2 regions of the Paenibacillus sp. Z6-24 genome follow, and region 1 is predicted to be linked to the other one. Evidence: a T-box and tRNA genes for the amino acid it is inferred to sense, from the RefSeq annotation. Region 1 holds a T-box; the other holds one or more tRNA genes.

Region 1 (4,396 bases):
GAGAGAACTGGAATGTGTATAGTGCCGGCATCGAAGCCCATGGACTCAATCCCAATGCGGTCAAAGCGATGAACGAGGTAGGTATCGACATTTCACAGCAGACATCCGATATCATTGACATGGAACTGCTCAATCATGCCGATATGGTCGTTACCCTGTGCAGTGATGCAGATGATAAATGTCCGGCTACACCTTCTCATGTACGCCGCGAACACTGGGGATTTGATGATCCTGCTAAGGCCGAAGGCAATGATGCGCAGAAATGGGGCGTATTCCAGCGTGTGCGTGATGAGATTGGTAACCGTATCAAAAGCTTTTCCCTGACCGGCATGTAATTGGCTGTCCTACATCTTCGAATAGAATACCTATGCAAAGTAAATCCCGGTGTGCTCATGAAAAGGCGCACCGGGATTTGCTTTGTAATGATCCTGTTCTATTGGAATCTGATTTCCCAGCAGCCCTGCAGTTTGCGCAGCAGGACAATCTGACCGGCATGATAGCTGTCATGAAGCATCCAGCTGGCCAGCTGTTCACCGATCTGTACATCTTCGGAAGAGTAGAGTGCGGCCAAATCATCATCTGTATAGAAGGCGATTTGTTCCCTTAATGCATCGGAGATTCGGGTGACTTCGGCGACCAGGTCATTCCACTGCTGCTCCTGCCCAGGGTCTCCAGGTTCACCAAAAGTCTCCAGATTGGTAGCAGCTTGTGGACCCGGGTTCTGATTCTGAAGCTTGTTCAGCACTAACCGGTTATAATAAGCGATATGGTTGACGTACTGCCAGATCGTCAGATTATTCCCCTGCGGACGCCATACTGCCTGGGCAGCTGTTAATCCCTCCAACGCTACAGATAACGGTACGATCCAGTTCTCATCTTTCCAGCTTTGATCCTTTTGAAGCAGCAGTAACTCGGCGGCGCTTACAGTCATTTTTGTTCCTCCTTGTGGGTACATGCAGACCGTTGATGGATTGCGGTACAGGATTAGTCGAATAAACAGGGTTGGCTATGCTGTGATCTCAGAGTTTTTCATCAGATAACAAATATTTTCTCTGTCCCATCCCATAGCAGGGTCTATACTAGGAAATCCACATGTCCATGGGTTATTAACTTTCTGAACAATAAATGTAACTGGCTACCATATGGTTAAATGGTTACAATTATAGTTAAACATAAAGCGGTGCTTGTAACCATCCAATTTTATATTTGGTAGTTACAATAGTGATCGACGATTATGAAGATAAAGGTGATGGGATGAATATATTATGGAGTGATTTTCTGAATAGTGACTGGCATGACTGGAAAGAAGGCAAGCGGGATATGGATCGGCTGCCGCTGGCAGAGTGGCAGCAGTCTTTCCTGGATAAGCATCATCTTCGGGCGCCTGTACCGGCTTCTGCAGAACAACTTCAGTATTTAATCGATTTTCGAGCTGATCTGCAGCAGATCGCTGTTCATCAGTCAGAAGGCAATCAACTGACATCTCAGCAGATACAGACGCTGAACCATATACTGGAAGCCGCTGCAGTGCAGCGTCATCTCGTCATGGAAGCAGGCCGTCCGGTTATTCATTACCGGCAGCTGGGCGATGACTGGCAGAGTGTAGCTGCTGAAGTGGCAGCCCATTTTGTGCATACACTGAGGGAAGGCGAAGGCAGCCGGATCCGCATTTGCGATAATCCTGACTGCCGCTGGATATTCTATGACGATACACGCAGCCGTACCAAAAAATATTGCGATGACAAACTATGTGGGAATCTTATGAAAGTAAGACGCTTCCGTGCAAAAAAGCGAGCATCGCAGAACAAACCATAATGCCTTCACACGATGGAAGGTATTGTAAAACATAGTACCGAGTGATAATATAGTTCCAATATCAAATGCGATGACGAGAAGAGTAGGATAAGTTACTTTTTGTACAGAGAGCTCCGGCAGCTGAAAAGGAGCCAAAAAGCCTTATTTGAAACAAGCCTCCGAGCAGCGTATCGGACTGGTCGATCCGGGTATGGTACGACAGGAGCTCCTGTTACAGAGCTAGGGTATAACCGTCTGTGCATCAGCCATCATCACCGGACAGCGGCGTACCTGATAAGGCGGATATAGCGATATATCCGTAAACTGGGGTGGCACCGCGATTATAATCTCGTCCCCAAGACCATACGTCTTGGAGGTGGGATTTTTTTGTTGTGTTTTTTGTTGTATTTGTAAAGGAATTCGCAGCTGTCTGTGCCAATTAATCAGTGCAAACAGCTGTCCCAAACTAACTTAACTATACATCCGGTAAGGGCATGGCCTGGAAACATGCAAGCAGGGCCAGAAGCCATGCCGCCGGCAAATAACAAGGGAGGCCACCCCATGAGTACCGTAAATGAAAATAATACCCATTTCATTCATAAAGTCATCGAAGAAGATATTCGCGCAGCATCCTACAGCCGTCCGATTGCGACCCGCTTTCCGCCGGAGCCAAACGGCTATCTGCATATCGGCAGCGCTTTTGCCATTATTACCAATGCAGAGTTGGCGCGGCAATATGGAGGTCTGTTCAAACTGCGGATGGATGATACCAATCCGCTCAAGGAAAGTATGGAATACGTGCATTCGATTATCGACGATATCAAGTGGCTGGGCTATGATCCGGAAGTCCATTTTGGTTCTGATTATGGGGAGCATTATTATGAGGCAGCAATCCGGCTTATTCGTAAAGGCAAAGCCTACGTATGCGATCTGCCGCCGGATGAGATGGCCCGGTATCGCGGCACACTGACCGAACCGGGAATAAACAGCCCTTATCGCGACCGCTCGGTGGACGAGAATCTGGCGCTGCTGGCAGGTATGCGGGCAGGCAAGGATGCAGCGGGAAGCAGAGTGCTGCGGACGAAGATCGATATGGCTTCTCCCAATATGACACTGCGTGATCCGGTGCTGTACCGGATTATCCACGCGCCGCATTACCGGACAGGCGAGGCATGGTGCATCTACCCGATGTATGATTTTGCCCATCCGATCCAGGATGCGCTGGAAGGCATCACCCATTCGCTCTGCTCCATTGAGTTCAAGGAGCACCGGCCGCTGTATGAATGGGTACTGGATGAGCTGGACATTAACGAACCGCCCAAGCAAAGGGAATTCGGACGGCTCAATATTACGGGAGCTGTAACGAGCAAGCGATATTTGCGTGAGCTGGTAGAAGGTGGTTATGTGGATGGCTGGGATGATCCGCGCCTGCCGACACTGCAAGGACTGCGCAGACGCGGATTTACTCCGGAGAGCATTCGATCTTTTTTCCGGGAGATTGGGATGATCCGGACGAGCAGTACGGTGGATATTGCCATGCTGGAGCATAGTATCCGGCAGGATCTGAAGCCGCACACACGCAGCGCGATGGTCATACTGGACCCGGTCAAGGTCATCATTACCAACTATCCGGCAGACAAGACCGAGTGGCTGACCGTGGAGAATAACGCGGAGAATGAAGACATGGGTACACGTGAGCTGCCATTTACGAGAGAACTGTGGATCGAGCGGGAAGATTTCATGGAAGAGCCGATACGTGGATTCCACCGTCTGTCGCCGGGTGTAGAAATAAGGCTCAAAGGCGCTTACTTTATCCGCTGCGAGCATGTGGTATGGGACGAGTCTTCTGGAGAGATTACGGAGCTGCACTGTACGTACGATCCGGCTACACGAAGCGGCAGCGGCTTCAATGCCCGTAAGGTCAAAGCAACACTGCACTGGGTGTCCGCAGCCCACGGGGTGGAGGTAGAAGTGCATCTCTATGACCGTCTGTTGCGCGAACCGGATACAATTCCGGCAGAGAACGCTGATTGGCAGGAGCGTATCAATCCGGATTCCTTGATCCGGCTAACGGGCAGTATCGCCGAACCGTCACTCAGTGAAGCGGCCATAGGTGATCGCTTTCAGTTTATCCGGCACGGCTATTTTGCTGTCGACAGTAAATACAGTACTGCTGAGCGCCTCGTATTCAACCGGATTGTGTCTCTAAAGGACTCGTGGAAAGGCGGAAAAACCTGAGCAGGAAAGAGCTGTGTATGCTTGATCCGCTATTCTGATTGATGGCAATAAACCACAATCAGCAAGTCACAACCAGCAAGCCCCAAAATCCACCTGTCCGGTATATCGGATAAGCGGATTTTGGGGCTTTTTATTGTTCCCGTTTCTATGGTGGTAAGGCTGAATCCAAGGTTTTGACTTTACGCCAAGCAGGAATTATAATGAATATAACATATGAACAGTTATTCATGTATTGCTTGGTGAAAGGGGAGAATATCCTTGGAGCATACTCAAGATAGAGTTGTTAGACGTGAACTGATCCTCGATGGTCTGCACTGTGCGAACTGTGCAATGAAGATTGAGAATAGCGTGCAGAAGATTCAGG
Region 2 (4,396 bases), 1.4 Mb from region 1:
GGAGGGTAGTGACGCGGACTGATGGATGTCCGTCCAAGCAGTGAGGCTTGTGTGTAGGTAAATCCGCACACTCTAAGGCCAGGCTGTGATGGGGAGCGAAAATTACAGTAGCGAAGGTCATGATCTCACACTGCCAAGAAAAGCCTCTAGCCAGGAAGCAGGTGCCCGTACCGCAAACCGACACAGGTGGGCGAGAAGAGAATTCTAAGGCGCGCGGAAGAACTCTCGTTAAGGAACTCGGCAAAATGACCCCGTAACTTCGGGAGAAGGGGTGCCCCGGTAGTGTGAATAGCACGAGGGGGCCGCAGTGAAAAGGCCCAAGCGACTGTTTAGCAAAAACACAGGTCTGTGCGAAGCCGCAAGGCGAAGTATACGGGCTGACGCCTGCCCGGTGCTGGAAGGTTAAGGGGAGTGGTTAGCGCAAGCGAAGCTATGAACCGAAGCCCCAGTAAACGGCGGCCGTAACTATAACGGTCCTAAGGTAGCGAAATTCCTTGTCAGGTAAATTCTGACCCGCACGAATGGCGTAACGATTTGGGCGCTGTCTCAACGAGAGATCCGGTGAAATTTTAATACCTGTGAAGATGCAGGTTACCCGCGACAAGACGGAAAGACCCCATGGAGCTTTACTGCAGCTTGATATTGAACTGGGGTGCGATTTGTACAGGATAGGTGGGAGCCTACGAAGAGGGAGCGCAAGCTTCCTTGGAGGCGCCGTTGGGATACCACCCTGATCGCATCTGAGTTCTAACCTGGTACCGTAATCCGGTACAGGGACCGTGTCAGGTGGGCAGTTTGACTGGGGCGGTCGCCTCCTAAAATGTAACGGAGGCGCCCTAAGGTTCCCTCAGAATGGTTGGAAATCATTCGAAGAGTGTAAAGGCATAAGGGAGCTTGACTGCGAGACCTACAAGTCGAGCAGGGACGAAAGTCGGGCTTAGTGATCCGGTGGTACCGCATGGAAGGGCCATCGCTCAACGGATAAAAGCTACCCTGGGGATAACAGGCTTATCTCCCCCAAGAGTCCACATCGACGGGGAGGTTTGGCACCTCGATGTCGGCTCATCGCATCCTGGGGCTGAAGTAGGTCCCAAGGGTTGGGCTGTTCGCCCATTAAAGCGGTACGCGAGCTGGGTTCAGAACGTCGTGAGACAGTTCGGTCCCTATCTGTCGTGGGCGTAGGAAATTTGAGAGGAGCTGTCCTTAGTACGAGAGGACCGGGATGGACGCACCGCTGGTGTACCAGTTGTTCCGCCAGGAGCATCGCTGGGTAGCTACGTGCGGAAGGGATAAGCGCTGAAAGCATCTAAGCGTGAAGCCCCCCTCAAGATGAGATTTCCCAATTAGTAAGACCCCTTGAAGACGACGAGGTAGATAGGTTGGGGGTGGAAGTGCAGCAATGCATGGAGCTGACCAATACTAATCGGTCGAGGGCTTATCCAAAAAGCTTCTAAAGCAGCGAGGTTTCGTTTCGGATTCAGTTTTCAGGTGATCAACACCTGCAAGGCAAGACGTTTGGTGATGATGGCGGAGGGGTTCCACACGTACCCATCCCGAACACGACCGTTAAGCCCTCCAGCGCCGATGGTACTTGGACCGCAGGGTCCTGGGAGAGTAGGACGTTGCCAAGCGAAAACAAGCAAGACTTCCGCTCGAAGAGAGCGGGTATTATTCCCTGATAGCTCAGTTGGTAGAGCACTCGACTGTTAATCGAGTTGTCACAGGTTCGAGTCCTGTTCGGGGAGCCATATGGAGAGGTGTCCGAGTTGGCCGAAGGAGCACGATTGGAAATCGTGTAGGCGTCACAAGCGTCTCGAGGGTTCGAATCCCTCTCTCTCCGCCATATTTCTTCTATAAATAGTAAGGCCCGTTGGTCAAGGGGTTAAGACACCTCCCTTTCACGGAGGTAACAGGGGTTCGAATCCCCTACGGGTCATTGTTTTACTTCATATAGAGATGAATTGTACATAATAAGTGAATGTGTTTGACATTAACTTAATAAGCATGTTACAATCACTCTTGTGTCCCATGGAGACTTAGCTCAGCTGGGAGAGCATCTGCCTTACAAGCAGAGGGTCGGGGGTTCGATCCCCTCAGTCTCCACCATAGATACTTTTTGCATGATGACGCGGGGTGGAGCAGTCCGGTAGCTCGTCGGGCTCATAACCCGAAGGTCACAGGTTCAAATCCTGTCCCCGCAATAGTTTTGGAACCGTGGTGTAGGGGTTAACATGCCTGCCTGTCACGCAGGAGATCGCGGGTTCAAATCCCGTCGGTTCCGCCATTTTTAGTATCCACTCACTACTTGTTAATTGTAAAGTGAACTAGAGTAGAAGAGTCGACACGAAGCAATACATTAAGCTACGGCTCGGTAGCTCAGTCGGTAGAGCAGAGGACTGAAAATCCTCGTGTCGGCGGTTCGATTCCGTCCCGAGCCACCATTAATTGAATAACTAATAGTTTTATGCCGGTGTAGCTCAGTTGGTAGAGCAACTGACTTGTAATCAGTAGGTCGGGGGTTCGAATCCTCTCGCCGGCACCACTATGGAGGCTTAGCGAAGTGGCCAAACGCAGCAGACTGTAAATCTGTTCTCTCTGAGTTCGGTGGTTCGAATCCATCAGCCTCCACCAGTTATAGGGGCATAGTTTAAAGGTAGAACAACGGTCTCCAAAACCGTTGGTGTGGGTTCAATTCCTGCTGCCCCTGCCAATTATTTTAATTTTAGTATATATTTTATAGCATGGCGGTCGTGGCGAAGGGGTTAACGCATCGGACTGTGAATCCGACATTCGCGGGTTCAATTCCCGTCGATCGCCCTTTTTATTTTCAATATTGGGGATTAGCCAAGCGGTAAGGCAACGGACTTTGACTCCGTCACGCATAGGTTCGAATCCTATATCCCCAGCCATTTTTTGCAAATGAGCGGACGTGGCTCAGCGGTAGAGCATCGCCTTGCCAAGGCGAGGGTCGCGGGTTCGATTCCCGTCGTCCGCTCCATTTTAATTTCATACGGCGCCATAGCCAAGTGGTAAGGCACAGCTCTGCAAAAGCTTTATCCCCAGTTCGAATCTGGGTGGCGCCTCCAGTATTTTATTTTGAGCGCCCTTAGCTCAGCTGGATAGAGCGTTTGACTACGAATCAAAAGGTCAGGAGTTCGAATCTCTTAGGGCGCGTTTTTCATCAGGAAGTGAAAAGCCTGGTATAACTGCTATTATAGCAGTTATACCAGGCTTTTTCGTTATATCTTTTTCTAGTAGCGTATAATTATTCTGTGAAGTGTGAAGTGTGAAGTGTGAAGTGTGAAGTGTGAAGTGTGAAGTGTGAAGTGTGAAGTGTGAAGTGTGAAGTGTGAAGTAAAGAGTAGAGAGTACAAAGTATAGAGTGTGGGATATGAATTATGAAGCATGAGTATTTGAAGTGGAAGAATAGGTGGATTATAAGCGGAAAGCTCTATATAAGGCGTCGGTCCAGAGTTAGCCCCGCCTTAGGTCTAGGATAAAATACCATCCTCAGTCCATTTCAGACAGCAGTTTATTCTATTAGAATGTAACTATAAGGCAAAGCGAGTCAGCCTGACAGTAACCGGTAGCAATTAACTGGTGAACTGCCCAATTAATTATGGATGATAGTAAATAGTAGTTGGCGGAAGTACTCAAGCTTTTCAAACTCAAAGAGAAGGAGGTGAATGGAATGAATATCAATCGTAAAAGTATCGCAGCGGTAGCATTAATCGCAGTAGGTATTCTGATGGTATTCGGCAAGTTCTTCCCTGTAGTACATAGTCTGATGGGGGAACTGATTGGGCTGCTGATTCCGGTAGCAATGCTGATCCTCGGTTACTATGCTCTTCAAAGTGGAAGAAAAGTATTGGGAATTGTACTGAGCATCATCGGAGCTTGTATCCTTTTTTCAAAATTGTCCTTTCTTATCGGTCCCGTCCTTGGAATAGCATTGGTGGTCTGGGGTATTACTCTTCTAAAAAATCGCCGTCAAACGTTTTAATTAGCAGCTTAGTCGTGTCCTACCTAGAGCGAATGGGTAAGTTGCTAATAAAGCTTAAAACACTTTACGATAAATAAATATATACTGTTGTATTCATCTTATAATGATAGACATCTTATGAGTACAAAGTGGAATATGTTGGCGAGGATGAAAGTTGTGGAACTGAAAGTCTGGAACTAAAGCTGGTCAACAACTGCAGTGTACCGCTTGATTGAGCACGTAAAGGAGGGAGCACTAATATCATGAATATGTTTAAACGTATACGGGATATTACCGTAGCCACTTTGAATGAAAAGCTGGAACAAAGCCAGGACCCGGTAAGATTAATTGATCAGTTTCTGCTGGATACACGTCAGGAAATCAACGAGGCAGAGAAACTGTACAACAATATAG

What was found. The T-box of region 1 lies ahead of M1D61_RS10380 (glutamine--tRNA ligase/YqeY domain fusion protein). A T-box ahead of a tRNA ligase gene usually reads a tRNA of that ligase, here a tRNA-Gln.
Region 2: it encodes a tRNA-Gln, which carries the amino acid that the T-box ahead of M1D61_RS10380 (glutamine--tRNA ligase/YqeY domain fusion protein) is inferred to sense. The anticodon was not compared.

What each region holds. Positions count from the first base shown of each region.
Region 1 covers NZ_CP096398.1:2,356,076-2,360,471, forward strand. Annotated here, with positions in the region: gene arsC (arsenate reductase (thioredoxin)) at 1-335, shown strand, start outside; gene M1D61_RS10370 (DinB family protein) at 434-931, opposite strand; gene M1D61_RS10375 (CGNR zinc finger domain-containing protein) at 1,255-1,815, shown strand; T-box leader at 1,877-2,154, shown strand; gene M1D61_RS10380 (glutamine--tRNA ligase/YqeY domain fusion protein) at 2,356-4,032, shown strand; gene M1D61_RS10385 (heavy metal translocating P-type ATPase) at 4,291-4,396, shown strand, end outside.
Region 2 covers NZ_CP096398.1:976,162-980,557, forward strand. Annotated here, with positions in the region: rRNA gene M1D61_RS04325 (23S ribosomal RNA) at 1-1,443, shown strand, start outside; rRNA gene rrf (5S ribosomal RNA) at 1,515-1,631, shown strand; tRNA gene M1D61_RS04335 (tRNA-Asn) at 1,673-1,748, shown strand; tRNA gene M1D61_RS04340 (tRNA-Ser) at 1,752-1,843, shown strand; tRNA gene M1D61_RS04345 (tRNA-Glu) at 1,865-1,936, shown strand; tRNA gene M1D61_RS04350 (tRNA-Val) at 2,031-2,106, shown strand; tRNA gene M1D61_RS04355 (tRNA-Met) at 2,128-2,201, shown strand; tRNA gene M1D61_RS04360 (tRNA-Asp) at 2,209-2,284, shown strand; tRNA gene M1D61_RS04365 (tRNA-Phe) at 2,366-2,441, shown strand; tRNA gene M1D61_RS04370 (tRNA-Thr) at 2,467-2,542, shown strand; tRNA gene M1D61_RS04375 (tRNA-Tyr) at 2,547-2,631, shown strand; tRNA gene M1D61_RS04380 (tRNA-Trp) at 2,637-2,710, shown strand; tRNA gene M1D61_RS04385 (tRNA-His) at 2,745-2,817, shown strand; tRNA gene M1D61_RS04390 (tRNA-Gln) at 2,835-2,909, shown strand; tRNA gene M1D61_RS04395 (tRNA-Gly) at 2,924-2,998, shown strand; tRNA gene M1D61_RS04400 (tRNA-Cys) at 3,013-3,086, shown strand; tRNA gene M1D61_RS04405 (tRNA-Arg) at 3,101-3,174, shown strand; gene M1D61_RS04410 (hypothetical protein) at 3,692-4,003, shown strand; gene M1D61_RS04415 (PspA/IM30 family protein) at 4,246-4,396, shown strand, end outside.